DNA from 2 places in the Neorhizobium sp. DAR64872/K0K18 genome. Region 1 is predicted to be linked to the other one. Evidence: riboswitches for the same ligand, from Rfam matches in the RefSeq annotation. Region 1 holds a riboswitch; the other holds the start of a gene.
The links. Region 1 has a riboswitch for cobalamin ahead of ACQY1P_RS17600 (ABC transporter substrate-binding protein). Riboswitches for the same ligand answer to the same signal wherever they lie in the genome.
Positions count from the first base shown of each region.

Region 1 (8,012 bases):
TGGCTGGCCCAGGCCGAGCAAGGTCCCCTCTATCAGCTGATCGGCTCGGGCGGAGAGATGACGTCGGGACAATATACCGGCCCGCTCGGCTCGACCGGCATCGAGCTCACCATCCTCGAAGGTGGCGGCGGGCTTGGCATGGGCGATGGCGAGACCGCCTATTCGGCGCTCTACATGGGCAATTCCAAGGCCGGCGTCACACCGCATCTCGGCTATCAGGAACTGGACAACGCCTTCATCTTCTCTAAGCGCTTCCCCGTCGTCGGCGTCATGGCACCGCTCGACATCGCCCCGACGGTTCTCCTGTGGGACAAGGCTACCTATCCTGACGGCTTCAAGTCGATCGCCGATCTCAAGACCTTCTCGGAAAGCGGCAAGGGCAAGATCTACGTCTCGACCACTAAGCGCACCTTCGGTCTCTATCTCGTCGAGCAGGGCATTCCCGCAGACGTGTTCGTCGAGGGCTATCGCGGTGACGGCGAGAATTTCGTCACCAACAACGGCACATGGCTGAACCAGGGCTTTGTCACCAGCGAAGTCTACAAGTTCGAGCACGGCAACAACTGGGGCAAGCCGATCGGCTACCTCAACATCAACGACCTCGGCTATCGCAACTACACCGGCATGCTGTCCGTCGCGACAGCGAGGATGGAAGAGCTGGCGCCGTGCCTGGCAAAGCTCGTTCCGCTTCTGCAGCAGGCGACCGCCGACTATGCCAAGGATCCGGCCGAGGCGAACAAGGTGATCGTCGACTTCAACACTGCCGGGCACGCGGCAAGCTGGTGGAAGACCGCGCCGGAACTGATGGCCTATGCCGCAAAGACGATGGTCGACACCGGCATTATCGGCAACGGCCCCAACGCGACGATCGGCGATTTCGACATGGACCGCGTCGCCGAGATGCTCAAACTAGTGAAGCCGCGCTTCGACGAGCGCGCCGATCCGGATGTGAAGCCGGATCAGGTCGTCACCAACCGCTTCATCGATCCCTCGATCGGGCTGAAATGAGCGTGACCACGCCAAGAACGCCCGCAACACTGCTGGACGGCGAAGCCCTCGCCGCCCGGCTGAGGCGCGAGATGGCAGCCGAGGTTGCCGGTCTCCGCGCGCGCGGCATTGCGCCGAAGATGGTGACGGTGCTGGTGGGAGACGATCCGGCCAGCGCCACCTATATCGGCCGCAAGCATGCCGACTGCGTCGAGGTCGGTATCGAAGCGATCGACCTGCGCCTTCCCTCGGATACGACCACCGAAGCCCTGCTCGAACGGATTGCCGCCGTCAATGCCGACCCCGCCATTTACGGGCAGATGGTGCAACTGCCGCTGCCGCCTGACATCGACGAGACGAAGGTGATGACCGCCGTGTCGCCGGCCAAGGATATCGACGGCCTGCATCCGCAAAACCTCGGCCTCCTTCTGGCGGGAAAGCCGGGCCTCCTGCCCTGCACGCCAGCCGCCATCCTCGCGCTTTTGCAGGGCAATGCCGTTCCGCTTGCCGGCCGCCGGGTGGCCATCATCGGCCGCGGCCAGCTCGTCGGGCGCCCGCTCGCCATGCTCCTCTCGGCCAAGGGAATCGATGCGACGGTGACCCTGCTGCATAGCGGCTCGCGGGATATCGCCGAGGACGTCAGGCGCGCCGATATCGTCATCGCCGCCCTTGGCCAACCCGGTTTCGTCACCGCAGACATGGTCAAGCCCGGTGCCGCCGTCGTCGGCGTCGGCATCAGCTACGGCACTGACGGCTCGATGATCTCGGATGTGGCCGCCGATGTCGCTGATGTCGCAGGCTGGGTAACGCCGCCGCAGGGTTCGGTCGGCGCGCTCACCCGTGCGATGCTCTTGCGCAACCTGCTGCAGATCGCCGCCGCCTAGACCGGTTCACATCAGGAACTGGATATGCAGCCGGCCGTGATGTGGCGAGGTCGCGACATGGGCTGCAACGCCGAACACATGGGCGATCATCTGCTCGGTCAGAATATCGGTAGGCGGACCGCAGGCGACCAGACGTCCCTCCGAAAGCACGGCAATCACATCGCAGAACCGGGCGGCGAGGTTGAGATCGTGGATCGCAACGACCGTCGTCAGCGGTAGCTCGGAGACCAGCCTCAGAATGTCGATCTGGTGCTGGATATCGAGATGGTTGGTCGGTTCGTCGAGGATCAGCACCGAAGGCGACTGTGCGAGCGCCCGGGCCAGCTGCACGCGCTGACGCTCTCCCCCCGACAGCGTATGCCAGAACTGCCCGCGGCGATCATCCAGCCCGACGCGGATGAGCGCTTCGGTCACGATCCGGTCGTCCTCCTGCGTCCACGGCGACAGAGCCGACCGGTATGGCGTGCGTCCAAGCCGGACGACATCGATGACCGTGACATTCGCCTCGGTTGCCGAATGCTGTTCGACCACCGAAACCCGGCGCGCGAGCTCCCGCCGCGCGAAACCGCTCATCGGCTTTCCATCCAGCGTGACATTGCCGGCGGCGGGTGGCCTGAGACCCGCAAGCAGCCGGATCAGCGACGACTTGCCGGAACCGTTGGGTCCGATCAGCCCGAGCGTCCGGCCCTCATCGACCGACACGGTGACGCCATCGACGATCACCTTGCGCCCGGCGAGCCAGCGAACCCCACTGGCGGCCAAAACCGGGCCGGAGACGGTATCGGTTGTCATGCGACCCTCCTCGCCCGGTAGAGAATGACGCAGAAGAAGGGAACGCCGACCAGCGCCGTCACCACCCCGATCGGCAGGATTTGCGGTGCGATAACGATGCGCGACACGATATCGGCGAGCACCATGAACAGCGCCCCGATCAGCGCACAGGCAGGCAAAAGCCGGATATGGCCGGGACCGACGATGAACCGGGCCGCATGCGGAATGACCAGCCCGACAAAGCCGATCGCACCCACCATGCTGACGATCGTCGCCGTCATCAGCGCCGTGACAAGCAGCAGCACCACGCGGACCCGCCGCACCGCGATGCCGAGCGACCGCGCCGCATCCTCGCCGAAGGTAAACGCATCGAGCGCCCGCGCATGCCAGATGCAGACGATGAGCCCGACGGTCACCACCGATGCGGCGAGCGTCACCTCCGGCCAGCGGACGCCGGCAAGGCTGCCGAGTAGCCAGAACATCACGCTGCGCGCCTGTTCGGCATTGGCAGACGTCGAGACGATGTAGGAGGTCAGCGCATTGAACAATTGCGAGGCGGCAACGCCCGCAAGAATCGTCCGGTCCGCCGTCTGCCGTCCGCTCGACAACATCACCACGAAGACAAAGGCTATCAGCGCGCCGGCAAAGGCACCGGCCGAAAGCGAGATCGCGCCCGCCCCGAACCCGAGCAGCATGACGCTGACCGCACCGGTCGAGGCTCCCGCCGAAATCCCGAGAACATAGGGTTCGGCCAGCGAGTTCCGCAGCAGAGACTGCAGAATCGCCCCCGATAGCGCCAGTCCGGCGCCGCAGAATGCCGCGACCAGCGACCGCGACAGGCGATAATCCCAGATCACCGCTTCCTGGATGCGCGGCAAGGCCACGGCCGTAAAGCCGAGCCGGTTCGTCACCGCCGCAATCGTCGTCTCCATGGGAATGGTCATCTCACCGATCGCCACCCCGGCAACGATGGCGACGAGGAGCGCTAAGAGCACCAGGAACACGCCTGCGGCACCTAGCGCCCAACGTCCGATACGGGATCGCGTCACTTGGGGCGCCTGGGCAGGTCGGGCAAATTCGCCTCATCGACGATGGCGGAAACAGGGAAAGATATCATCTCCCGCCGCACCCTAATTCGCAAGGCCGAAGGACTGGATGCCCCGGGCGAGCGTCTCGATGCCCTCGATCGTGCGGATCGTCGGGTTCATCGACTGGGCGTCCATCATCACGAAACGCTTCTTTCTCACCGCATCCAGCTGGCTGACGACGGGATCAGTCTCGAGGAACTTGATCTTCACGGCAGGATCATCCGCGGCATAGCGGCGACGGTCCATGGTGGCTACGACGATGACGGAGGGGTTGGCCTCAGCAATCGTTTCCCAGCCGACCAGCGGCCATTCTTCTTCCGTCGTCACCACATTGCGGGCGCCGATCGTCTCAAGGATATAAGCCGGTGCGCTGTTCTTGCCCGCGATAAAGGCGTCGCCCTTGGTCTCTTTGCTGGAATACCAGAAGACGATCGGCAGGTTCTTTAGCTCAACGCCCTTGATCGATGCGACGGCTGCGGCTTCGCGCTGTTTCAGGTCTGCGATCAGGGCCGTGCCCTTGTCCTCGACGTCGAAGATCTTCGAGAGCTCGGTAATCTCGCGGTAGATCAGGTCCATCTTGAACAGTTCGTTGCGAACGCCGTCCCCGCCATCGACATTGGTCTTGGCGACGCAATCGGCGGGCGAGACATAGGTGTTGATGCCGAGATCGGAAAACTGCTCGCGCTTGCCGACGGATCCCATCGGCCCGACATGCCACTCGAACTCGGCAGCAACCAGATCCGGTTCGAGACCGACGACCGATTCAAAGCTCGGGTCGTTGTCGGCAAGCCGTTTGATCTTCGCATCCACCTCTGCATAGGGCGAAAGCACCGGCCCGACCCAGACGGCAGTGCCCGCCACCTTGTCGGCCAACCCGAGCGAATAAAGCACTTCGGTCATGCCCTGACCGATCGAAACGATCTTCTGGGGCGCGTTCTCGAACGTGACGGAGCGACCGCAATTCTCGATCGTCAGCGGGTAGCTGGTCGGTGCGGCAAAGGCGAATGTGGGAAGTGCCGCAACTAAGGCGGCGATAAGCCCTGATTTCATGTCCTGTCCTTTAATGATCGGAAAAAAGGGCAGGACGACCTGAAGCCGCATCGCGGCTCGACGTCAAAATGGCGCACGAGCGCATTGCTTGCGTCATAATCATCTCCCTGCCGGAACCCCTCGTCCGGTGTTGGTTGTCCATGCCACGGCAGGTCTCCTGACTTGCGGCTCGAACGCCTTCCATCGCCTTCCCGATCGGATGATCAGTGGTATCGATGGCTGGCTCGCCGCTTACAGTTGCGAGGGCAGTCGCGGACTTGGCCCGAAAGCCTCACCGCATTCCCTTTTCATCTGCGATTGCAGAACCGTAGCGCCCCAACTGATAGGGAACACGCCGGTGCTTGTCCAGAGCGATCCCCGCGCGATCTCTGTCGTTGCCGAGTGTAATAGTATAACATACCAATTTACGCAACGGTCTATTTTGGATTGGTCGCGACCTTCGTGAGGCGCTCAATTCAGGGATGCTGTACATTAAATTGCGATGACATCGCCCTCACCCTACTCCTGCCTCTTTGGCCTGACAGCGCTCTGGTCTATGACCTTGCGGACAGATAGCCTGCGGGGCGATTCGCCGTCCTTCTGGTATGGGACGACCGGAAGGAGCTGAAGGAGACGAAGATGACGGATATTAAGAGCGGCTTGACCGAATTGAAACCGCAGATAACCGTGATCGGTGTCGGAGGCGGTGGCGGTAACGCGATCAACAACATGATCACGGAAAATCTCCACGGCGTGGAATTCATCGCCGCCAATACGGATGCCCAGGTTCTGGCAACATCCAAGGCGTCGCGCCGAATTCAGCTGGGTGCGCAGGTGACCGAAGGTCTCGGTGCTGGCTCGCTGCCGGATATCGGCCGCGCGGCGGCCGAAGAATCGATCGACGAGATCATGGATCATCTCGCCGGCTCGCACATGTGTTTCGTCACCGCCGGCATGGGTGGTGGAACCGGAACCGGTGCCGCGCCAGCGATTGCACGCGCAGCGCGCTCTGCCGGCATCCTGACGGTTGCGGTTGTCACCAAGCCCTTTTCGTTCGAAGGGCATCGCCGCATGAAGACGGCAAACGAAGGCATCGAGGCCCTGCGTGAGGCCGCCGACACCGTCATCGTCATTCCGAACCAGAACCTGTTCCGCATTGCCGACGCCAAGACCAGCTTTGCCGACGCGTTTATGATCGCGGACCGCGTGCTGTTTTCCGGCGTCAGCTGCATCACCGACCTGATCGTCAAGGAAGGCCTGATCAACCTCGACTTCGCCGACGTGAAATCGGTGATGAAGGGCATGGGTCGTGCGATGATGGGAACCGGCGAAGCCTCCGGCGATGGCCGCGCGCTGATCGCTGCCGAAGCCGCTATCGCCAATCCGCTGCTCGACGACATCTCGATGAAGGGCGCCAAGGGCGTGCTCATCTCGATCTCAGGCGGTACCGACATGACACTGTTCGAAGTCGATGAAGCTGCGAGCCGCATCCGTGACGAAGTCGAAGCCGAGGCCGACATCGTCGTCGGCGCGATCTTCGACAAGAACCTCGACGGCAAGTTCCGCGTGTCGGTCGTCGCAACTGGCCTCAACGGCAACCAGCAGGGGTCTTCATCCCCGACTGCGCAGTACTAAGACCAGTCTCAGCCAATAAAAAAACGCTCCGTGGACATCCGCGGAGCGTTTTTTGTTTGTCGGATCCGAAGAAATCAGCTTCTCGGCTTGAGGTTCTCAGGATCGTAGAGCGGCTTGTAACCAACCGCTGCGACTTCCACCGGGAAGGCCTCGTTGAAATAATCCACCGTCAGTTTGCGACCGACCTGGCAATGCGACCAGGGCAGATAGGCGAGCGCGATGTTCTTGCCGATCGTCGGGCCGTAGGCGATCGACGTCGTATAGGACCGCCGTCCAAGCTCATCGATGAGAACCTCGCCCGTGTCAGGATCCATCACCGGCAGCGAGCCGACCGGATAGCGGGCCACACCGGACGCATCGACATTGTCGGTCATCACGAGCGTGCAGAGCATCGCCGGCTGATGGTCGCGGGCCTTGTATTCGAGATGCTTCGCCTTGCCGCAAAAATCGGCTTCCTTGACCTTTGGACGGGCAAGATCCGCTTCGATCAGGTTGTACTGGGTCAGGAGATCGCCGTTCTGCAGGCGCAGGCTCTTTTCCATGCGGCGTGAGTTGGCATAGGTCTCGACGCCGAAGGCCATCACGCCGGTGGCGCGCAGCGCGTCCCAGACGGCAACGCCGTCTTCGTATTTCATATGCAGTTCCCAGCCCTGCTCGCCCACATAGGAGATGCGGAATGCCGTGACATGCTTGCCGGCGATCTCGATAGGCTTGATCGCGGCGAAGGCGAAGTTCTCGACATTAAGACCATCGGGGTCGGCCACGACCTTCTTCAGCGTCTCGCGCGCGTTCGGGCCCCAGATGCCGATGGTGATGTACTTTTCCGAGACATCGGTAATCGTGACGTCGAGCCCGCGATCCTGCGCGACACGCTTCATGTAGAGCAGGTCACGCGGCCCTGCATCCGCGCCGTTGACGAGACGGCCGCGATCAGCCAGGCGGAACACGGTGAAATCGGCCCGCACCATGCCCTTGTCGTCGAGGAAGTGGGTATAGATGCCCTTGCCGATATTGCCATCGCCGCCGATCTTGGCCGCACACAGCCATTCGAGCAGCTCGACATGATCGGGCCCCTCGATATCGACCATGTGGAAATGCGACAGGTTGACGATGCCGCAATCCTCGCTCATCGCCAGATGCTCGGCGTTCGACACGCGCCAGAAGTGGCGGCTGTCCCACTCGTTTTCGCGCTTCGGCACCCGGTCGCCGTATTTCTCGAGAAGATGCTCGTTGGCGGCGTAACCGTGGGCACGCTCCCAGCCGCCGAGTTCCATGAAGTAACCGCCCAATTCCTTTTCGCGGTCGTGGAACGGCGAGCGCTTTGCGCCACGGCCCGTCGCGTAGGGTTCGCGCGGGTGGACGGCCGGGAAATAGATCTTCTGGGCAGCCTCGAAGGTGCGGCCCTCGATGAACTCTTCGGTCAACTGATGGGGATAGAAGCGCGCGTAATCGATCGAGTTGTGGTCGATCTCGGTGCGACCGTCGGTCATCCAGTCGGCGATCAGCTTGCCATAGGCCGGGCCGTCCTTGACCCAGATGGCAACGCAGTACCAGAGCCCGCGCACCTTCTGGCTTTCGCCGCAGGAGGCACCGCCGCCGGCCGACACCTGCAAGAGGC
Region 1 is NZ_CP191446.1:2,460,428-2,468,439, forward strand. Features, by position in the region: gene ACQY1P_RS17580 (hypothetical protein) at 1-1,008, shown strand, start outside; gene ACQY1P_RS17585 (bifunctional 5,10-methylenetetrahydrofolate dehydrogenase/5,10-methenyltetrahydrofolate cyclohydrolase) at 1,011-1,871, shown strand; gene ACQY1P_RS17590 (ABC transporter ATP-binding protein) at 1,878-2,663, opposite strand; gene ACQY1P_RS17595 (FecCD family ABC transporter permease) at 2,660-3,691, opposite strand; gene ACQY1P_RS17600 (ABC transporter substrate-binding protein) at 3,773-4,780, opposite strand; cobalamin riboswitch at 4,911-5,105, opposite strand; gene ftsZ (cell division protein FtsZ) at 5,399-6,394, shown strand; gene ACQY1P_RS17610 (GcvT family protein) at 6,469-8,012, opposite strand, start outside.

Region 2 (8,012 bases), 900 kb from region 1:
TAGGCCCAGCGATCATAGCCGCCGAGAATGCGCACCAGGATAAAGCGCGCGTGGGCGGCGGTCTTTTCGAGCCACAGATCGACGGACATCGGATGGCGCAGGTCGGAGATATTGGTGAGGCAGAGGCTCGCCTTGCCATCGCTCCAACCCGCTGCAATGCCGTTCAGGTCACTGCCGGAAAAAGACAGCACCACCACATCCGCCGGCGACTGGTTAAGGTCGACCGGCTCGATCAGGTCGTCGAGCGACGACGAGGTGGTGGCGAGAATATGCATCCTTTTCCTTCTACAGCCCTCTTATGCTGCCAGCATCTTTTCGATCGCCGCCCGGTCCATCCCCTTTTCACCGATCACGACGAGGCGGCTCTGGCGGGTCTCGCCGGGGCCCCAGGCGCGGTCAAAGTAATGATTCACGCGCGAACCGACCGCCTGGACCTGAAGACGCATAGGCTTGTTGGCAACGTCGACAAAACCCTTGATGCGCAGCACGTTTTCCGCTTCTGCCGTGGCGGAAATGCGGGCAGCGAGTTCGTCCGCATCGGCAACGGCTGGAATATCGATGACGAAACTGTCGAAATCGTCGTGATCGTGATCCAGCTCGTCGTCATGATGGGTCTTGCGGTTTTCAATATCGTCCTCGACGGCAAGGCCGAGACCGATCAGCACGCTCGGATCGACGGCGCCGTTTGCGGCCGGCACGATCTTCACCGCGCGCGGCAGATGCGCCTGGACGCGGCCCTTGGCGGCGGCAAGCGACGCCTGGTCGAGAAGGTCGGTCTTGGTCAGCACGATCATGTCGGCGCAGGCGATCTGGTCCTCGAACACTTCCTCGACCGGGTCGTCGTGATCGATCGAGCTGTCCTCGCTGCGCTGCGCTTCGAGCGCTTCGTGATCGTCGGCCACGCGACCTTGCGCAAGCGCCAGACCGTCCACCACGGCAATGACGGCATCCACCGTCACGCGGGCCTTCACATCCGGCCACTGAAACGCCTGGACGAGCGGCTTCGGCAGGGCAAGGCCGGAGGTTTCTATCAGGATATGATCGACGCGCGGTTCGCGGGCCAGGATCTGGTCGATCGCCGGAACGAAGTCGTCGGCGACGGTGCAGCAGATGCAGCCGTTGGCAAGTTCGATAATGTTGTCGTCAGGGCAGCTTTCGATGCCGCAGCCCTTCAGCACGTCGCCATCGATGCCGACATCGCCGAACTCGTTGACGATGATCGCGAGCCGCTTGCCCTTGAGGTTTTCGATCAGGTGACGGATCAGCGTCGTCTTGCCGGCACCGAGAAACCCGGTGATCACGGTGCAGGGAACGCGGTCGAATGAAACGCTCATGAAGGCATGTCCTCGTGGTGCTGGAATGGTGGAATGCGGGCCGTCATGCCCTTGCCGCGAAGGCACATGGGGCGGCCGCGAAGGGGAAGTAGACCGCGCTCGTCGTCAGCCAGCATCATCGCGCCGACCAAGATATCCTCGACCGTGTCGAGCGACAGATGACCAAAGACATAGGACCAGCCGGAGCGATGGTTGAAGGCAGCACTTGGGCCTTTTTCGCAGTTGGCAAGGCAGGTGACGGGTTTGATGGAGAGCGGTTTGCCGGCGGCCGCCTCGCGAAGTGCCGCCATCAGGCCGATGCCCGGGCGCGCTTCGCTATCGGAAGCCTCGCGACAATTGGTGCAGACGAAAATCGTCACATCCGGCTCGCCGGCAAGGCCGTCTGCGGACGCGTCGCGCTCGTCTTTTCGTTCGTCAATCACCATCGTGTCGCACTACCGCCCAAGCCAATAACATCGGGGTGCACGACAGGAAGGCAAGCCAATCCTGCAGAGTGAAAGAAGCTTTACCGGAGCACCCCGCCCGGAAAGGCACGTTTTCGAACGGCAGGTCTCCTGGCTCGCGGGTCGTCACCATCCGCCTGCCTTCCCGGATTTCTCCCGTGGCCATAGTGGCAGGATGGCTCGCCGCTTACAGTTGCGGGGGCAGCCGCGGCATTGAACCATGGAATCTCAAGATGATCCCGGGCTCGCACCGCATTCTCTCTTAGCCCCTACCGTTGCCGGCAAGGGACCGTATCGCAGTCACCTAAGCCTTGTCGCAGGGCAGTGTCAATGTCGCAAAGGCGATTGCCCGTATGGGGAAACCGTCTATAGTGATCACGTCTTTGGTGCCCGAGAGGGCTCATCGAAGGGAATGCGGTGCGACGACATCTTGGCGTCAAACCCGCGGCTGCCCCCGCAACTGTAAGCGGAAAGTCTCTGCTCAACATGCCACTGGAGACATCCGGGAAGGCGGGTCAGAGGCGTTCGATCCGCGAGCCAGGAGACCTGCCGGAGACGATAGGCACAGTGAAAGTCCTCGGGTGGAGGGCAGAAAGACGACGTCCATGGTTACGAACTCTGCTGCCGGTGCAGCCAGCGTTTCCGCATCGAAAATCATTCCTCTTGGCATGACGGCCATACTCGGCCTGTTCATCGTCGGCTTTGTCGGCTTTTCGCATATCGAGGCCGTGCACAACGCAGCCCACGATACGCGCCACTCGCTGGCCTTTCCCTGCCACTAAGAGGAATTTCCCCAATGTCGCTGTTTCGTAACATCGTCCTCACGGCGGTGATCGCCGGGCTTTTGTCCGGGCTCCTGATGACCGTGATGCAAAGCTTTTCGGTCGTGCCGCTTATCATCGCGGCAGAGACCTATGAACACGCCGGCAGCGCCGCCGGGCATAGCCATGCTGCTGCTCCGGCGGCAGGCACTGCAGCCCCTGCCTCCACTGAGCATCAACATGCCGAAGAGGCATGGGCGCCGGCCGACGGGCTCGAGCGCTTTGCCTACACGGCTGCCGCCAATGCACTGTCGGCCATCGGTTTTGCGCTGGTTGCCATCGCCATTGCCGAAGCACTCGGCGGGTTTGGCGGATGGCGCGGCGGGTTGATGTTCGGCATTGCCGGCTTCCTCACCGTCAGCCTTGCACCCGGCCTCGGCCTGCCGCCGGAACTCCCGGGCATGCCCGTCGCCGAACTCGGACCGCGGCAGCTCTGGTGGATCGCGACGGCAGTCTGCACCGCCCTGGCCCTCGGGCTGCTTGCCTATACCCGTTCCGCCCTTCTTGCGGCTCTGGCGGTCGTCCTGCTGGTTGCTCCGCACATCATCGGTGCACCGTTGCCGCCGACCCATGACACCGCGGTGCCGATCGAACTGCATGCGCGGTTCGTCAATGCCGTCTACGCGACGAACCTCGTCTTCTGGGCCGTTCTCGGAGCGCTTTCCGGCGTCATTCGCGAGCGTTTTCGTGCTGGTGAGGAAATTTCGACCACGTCCAAGGAGCTTGCAGTCCGTTGAAGGAAATCGATCAGACCACCGAGCAGCGCCACCGCGCCAAGATGGAAAACCGCAAGGCGGTTCAGGATGCCGAAGTCGCGGAGAAGACCGTCGAGAAGGGGCTCCTCATGGTTCATACCGGCTCCGGCAAGGGCAAGTCTACGGCGGCCTTCGGGCTGGCCTTGCGGACGCTCGGCCACAACCGCCGCGTCGGCATCGTGCAGTTCATCAAGGGCGCATGGTCAACCGGCGAGCAGCCGGCGCTTGCTGTGTTCGGTGACCGCATTGCCTGGCACACGATGGGCGAGGGCTTTACCTGGGAAACTCAGGATCTCAAACGCGACATCGCCGCTGCCGAGAAGGCCTGGGGCATGGCACTCGAACTGATGGCGGATGAAACGATCGGCCTCGTCATTCTCGACGAACTCAATATCGCGTTGCGTTACGATTATCTCGATCTCGAAACGGTCGTTGCCCAGTTACAGGCGCGCCCGGCGGATCTGCACGTGGTCGTCACCGGCCGTAATGCAAAACCGGCTCTGATCGAGGCGGCGGATCTGGTGACCGAGATGACGCTCGTCAAGCATCACTTCAAGGCCGGCGTCAAAGCCCAGGCCGGCATCGAGTTCTGACGGGTGGTGGCGCGCGCTCTCATGTTTCAGGGGACAGGCTCGGATGTGGGCAAGTCGCTGGTCGTTGCCGGGCTTGCCCGCGTCTTCACGCTGCGGGGCTTGAGTGTCCTGCCCTTCAAGCCGCAGAACATGTCCAACAATGCTGCGGTCACTGCCGATGGCGGCGAGATCGGCCGGGCGCAAGCCCTGCAGGCGAGGGCGGCCAGCGTGCCGCTCAGCGTCCATATGAACCCGGTTCTGTTGAAGCCCCAAAGCGAAGTCGGCGCCCAGGTGGTGGTGCAGGGCAGGGTCGAGGGCAATGCCAAGGCGGCCGAATACCAGCTTCTGAAGCCGAGACTGCTTTCGCGGGTGCTTGAAAGCTTCGAGATCCTCAAAGCCCGGGCAGACCTCGTCCTCGTCGAGGGGGCCGGCAGCGCGTCCGAAATCAACCTTCGCCAGAACGACATTGCCAATATGGGTTTTGCCCGCGCTGCCGATGTCCCGGTGGTTCTGATCGGCGATATCGACCGGGGCGGCGTGATTGCGAGCCTCGCCGGCACCAAACTCGTCATCGATGCTGAGGATGCTGACATGATCCACGGCTTTATCGTCAACCGTTTTCGCGGCGATCCCGCCTTGTTTGCCGAGGGCATGCGGATGATCGGTTCGTTTACCGGCTGGCAATCGATCGGACTGTTGCCGCATTTCGCCGATGCAGCACTTCTGCCGGCAGAAGATGCGCTCGGCCTTACCCAGTCGTTTGCGCGCAAGCCCGACGCGAAACTGCGCATCGCAGTGCCGATCCTGCCGCATATTTCCAATTTCGACGATCTCGATCCGCTGGAAGCGGAGCCGGATGTCGAACTCATCCGTGTCAGGCGCGGCGAGGCTATCCCTGGAGACTGCGATCTCGTGCTGCTGGTCGGCTCGAAGGCGACGATCACCGATCTGGCGGCGCTCCGGGAAGCGGGCTTCGATACCGATATCGCAGCTCATTACAGGCGCGGCGGGCGGGTGCTCGGCCTCTGCGGCGGGTATCAGATGCTCGGCAGACGGATATCGGATCCAGAGGGATCGGAAGGTCCTCCCGGTTCGGCGGAGGGGCTGGGGCTTCTCGATGTCGAAACCGTTCTGTCGGCGTCGAAGCGGCTGGAGGCGGTAACAGGCGTCAGCGCAGACGGAATATCCTTCGCCGGCTACGAAATGCATACGGGTCATACCACTGGCTTCGACTGTTCACGTCCGTTTTCGAGCATTGGCGGCAATCCGGAAGGTGCGTCGTCTCGGGATGGCAGGGTGGTCGGCACCTATGTGCACGGATTGTTTTGCGACGACCGGCAGCGTTCAGCCTGGCTGTCGCGTCTCGGCGGCACAGTGTCGGGCTTGAATTACGAGGCGAATGTCGATGCCATTCTCGATCGCCTTGCCGCGCATATGGAGCAGCATCTCGATATCGACGGACTGCTCAAAATTGCCAGATGAGCAGCGCCAGGATGCCGAACAGGCTGATCAGCAGCGCATCCGCCACGCGCGCGAGCTTGAGGGCGCGGGTGATGTCGTCGAAATTCAGATTGGTCCGGTTGCCATCGCCCATGTAGCGGGCTTCGATCATCTGGCCGCCATAACTTCGGGGACCAGCGAGCGCGATGCCAAGCGCACCCGCCATCGCCGCTTCCGGCCAGCCGGCGTTCGGCGAACGATGGTGTTTCGCGTCACGGCGGATTGCACGCATGGCATCGCGGGGCGAGGCGTCCTTGACGAAGACAGCGGCCACGACGAACAGCGCGGCCGTCAGTCGCGAGGCCGGCAGATTGATCAGGTCATCGAACCGGGCCGCGGCCCAGCCGAACGCTTCATGACGCGGCGACCGATGGCCGATCATGCTGTCTGCGGTATTGGCAGCCTTGTAGGCCGCGCCGCCCGAGAGGCCGCCGATGCCGAGCCAGAAGGCAGGGGCGACGACGCCATCGGAAAAATTCTCGGCCAGGCTTTCGATCGCCGCGCGGCAAACCGCGGCGTCATCGAGCTTTTCCGGATCGCGGCCGACAATCATCGAGACGGCCTTGCGTCCGGCGTCGAGCCCGTTGTAGCGCAACGCGGTTGCCACGGCTTCAACATGGGTCTCGAGGCTTTTCTGGGCCGGCAAGCTGGCTGCGGCAAGCACGAGAAGGATCGGTCCGAAGGGCAAAAGCATGAGAACGGCGGCAATCGCCAGCGCGGCGGCGACGGTGCAGCCGATGAGGACAATGAGCGCGAGGATGCCCATGCGTTTGCGGCTGGCGAAATCCTCGCCCTCGCGGTTCCATCGACTGTCGAGTGCCGATATCAGCCGGCCGATCCAGGTGACGGGATGGCCGACGCGTTTGAACAGCCAGTCCGGATAGCCGAAGATGCGCTCGGTGATCAGGGCGAAGAATGCGAGAAGGAACATGACGTTGGCGATCTCTGAGTTGGGCAGTCCGATACAGCATGGCGGCAACCTCGCCATGGCGCGTGCGCTGTTTCCTTGGGCACCCGAGCCGTGGATCGATCTATCGACCGGCATCAACCCGCATTCCTATCCGCATACGCCGATCCCCGGCAATGTTTTTGCACGTCTGCCGGAGCCTTCTTCGCTCGAGAGGTTGAAGACGGTTGCAGCTGAGGCGTACCAGGCACCATCACCATCTCATATCGCGGCTGGGCCGGGAACGCAGATCCTGCTGCCGATCATCGCCGGCCTTGTCGGAGGGGACGGAAAGGCAGCGATCCTATCGCCCACCTATGCGGAACATGCGCGTGCCGCGACGATGGCAGGCTTTGAGGTTCTGGAGACGGATGATCTCGACCACCTCTCGACCGCCAGTCTCGCCGTCATCGTCAACCCGAACAATCCGACCGGCCGGATCGTGTCGATGGATGACATTCTGGCGCTGGCCGAAATCATGCGCGCGAAGGGCGGGCTGCTCGTCGTCGATGAGGCCTTCATGGATGTGTCGGAAGCGCAGAGCGTTGTCGGCGCTGTCGGCGAGGGCGGGCTGATCGTGTTGCGCTCCTTCGGCAAGTTCTATGGCATGGCCGGCCTGCGGCTGGGCTTTGCGATCGGCCATCCCGATATCACCGTGAAGATCGAGGAGAGGCTCGGGCCTTGGGCGGTCTCCGGTCCGGCTTTGCATGTGGCATCCGAAGCGCTGGCCGATGCCGATTGGCAGGCCGCTATGCGAACCAGGCTCGGCGCAGATGCTGGGAGGCTGGACGCAGCTCTGTCCGCTGCCGGCATTCCGGTCTTCGGCGGCACGTCATTGTTTCGTTTTATACGTGACAGGCGTGCTCAAGGTCTCTTCCAGCATCTCGGCGAACACGGGATCATCACTCGCCGCTTTAGCGAGCGTCCGGACGATCTACGGCTGGGGATGCCTGAAGAGAAGGACTGGTCTCGGCTGGAAGCGGCACTCGGAGGCTTCTAGCCGCCGAACCGGTCGCTCCAGGCGGGTTGGGCGCTGGCGTTTGGCAGCGCGGTCGCCTCGAAGACGCCACGTGCCACGGCTCTTGCTGTGACCAGGGTTGCGAGATGGCAGAGTTCGGCGAAGGCCCCCATGTCTTCCATCGGGATTTTTCCGGTGGCTGCTGAAAAGATCGTGTCGCCATCTCCCGGCAGATGTGCTGGCAAGACGGCGCGTGCCAGTCCGTCATGCGCCATGATCGACAGCCTGTGCGCCTGCGCCTTGGTCAGAACCGCATCAGTGACGACCACGCCGATCGTCGTCGCCTTCAACGTCACGCCCTTCATCCGCAGGGCCGTGTGGTCGTCTGTGAATGTCGAGGGAAGGCCGAGGCCACCGAACTCGTCATCCTGCTCGAACGGTGCCGACCAGAAGTGCTTGGTATCACCGACTGTTGCGGCACCCATCGCATTGACGGCCATGAGGACGGCAATCGTGTGCCCCGACGACGTCTTCGCGCTTGCCGAACCGATTCCGCCCTTGACGGTCGCGGTCGTGGCGCCGGTTCCGGCCCCGACCGTGCCGAGAGCGAATGCGCCTTTCTGCGCGGCACAGAAGGCGTCGTAGCCCATGTCGCGATAGGGCGAATGGAGGCCCCAGTCTTT
Region 2 is NZ_CP191446.1:3,357,181-3,365,192, reverse strand. Features, by position in the region: gene cobN (cobaltochelatase subunit CobN) at 1-275, opposite strand, end outside; gene cobW (cobalamin biosynthesis protein CobW) at 297-1,334, opposite strand; gene ACQY1P_RS21840 (DUF1636 family protein) at 1,331-1,759, opposite strand; cobalamin riboswitch at 1,862-2,087, opposite strand; cobalamin riboswitch at 2,145-2,345, shown strand; gene ACQY1P_RS21835 (CbtB domain-containing protein) at 2,383-2,559, shown strand; gene ACQY1P_RS21830 (CbtA family protein) at 2,574-3,335, shown strand; gene cobO (cob(I)yrinic acid a,c-diamide adenosyltransferase) at 3,332-3,946, shown strand; gene ACQY1P_RS21820 (cobyric acid synthase) at 3,950-5,407, shown strand; gene cbiB (adenosylcobinamide-phosphate synthase CbiB) at 5,391-6,356, opposite strand; gene cobD (threonine-phosphate decarboxylase CobD) at 6,355-7,371, shown strand; gene ACQY1P_RS21805 (P1 family peptidase) at 7,368-8,012, opposite strand, start outside.
Region 2: it holds a riboswitch for cobalamin, as region 1 does, so the genes downstream of both, ACQY1P_RS21835 (CbtB domain-containing protein) here and ACQY1P_RS17600 (ABC transporter substrate-binding protein) in region 1, are expected to answer to the same signal.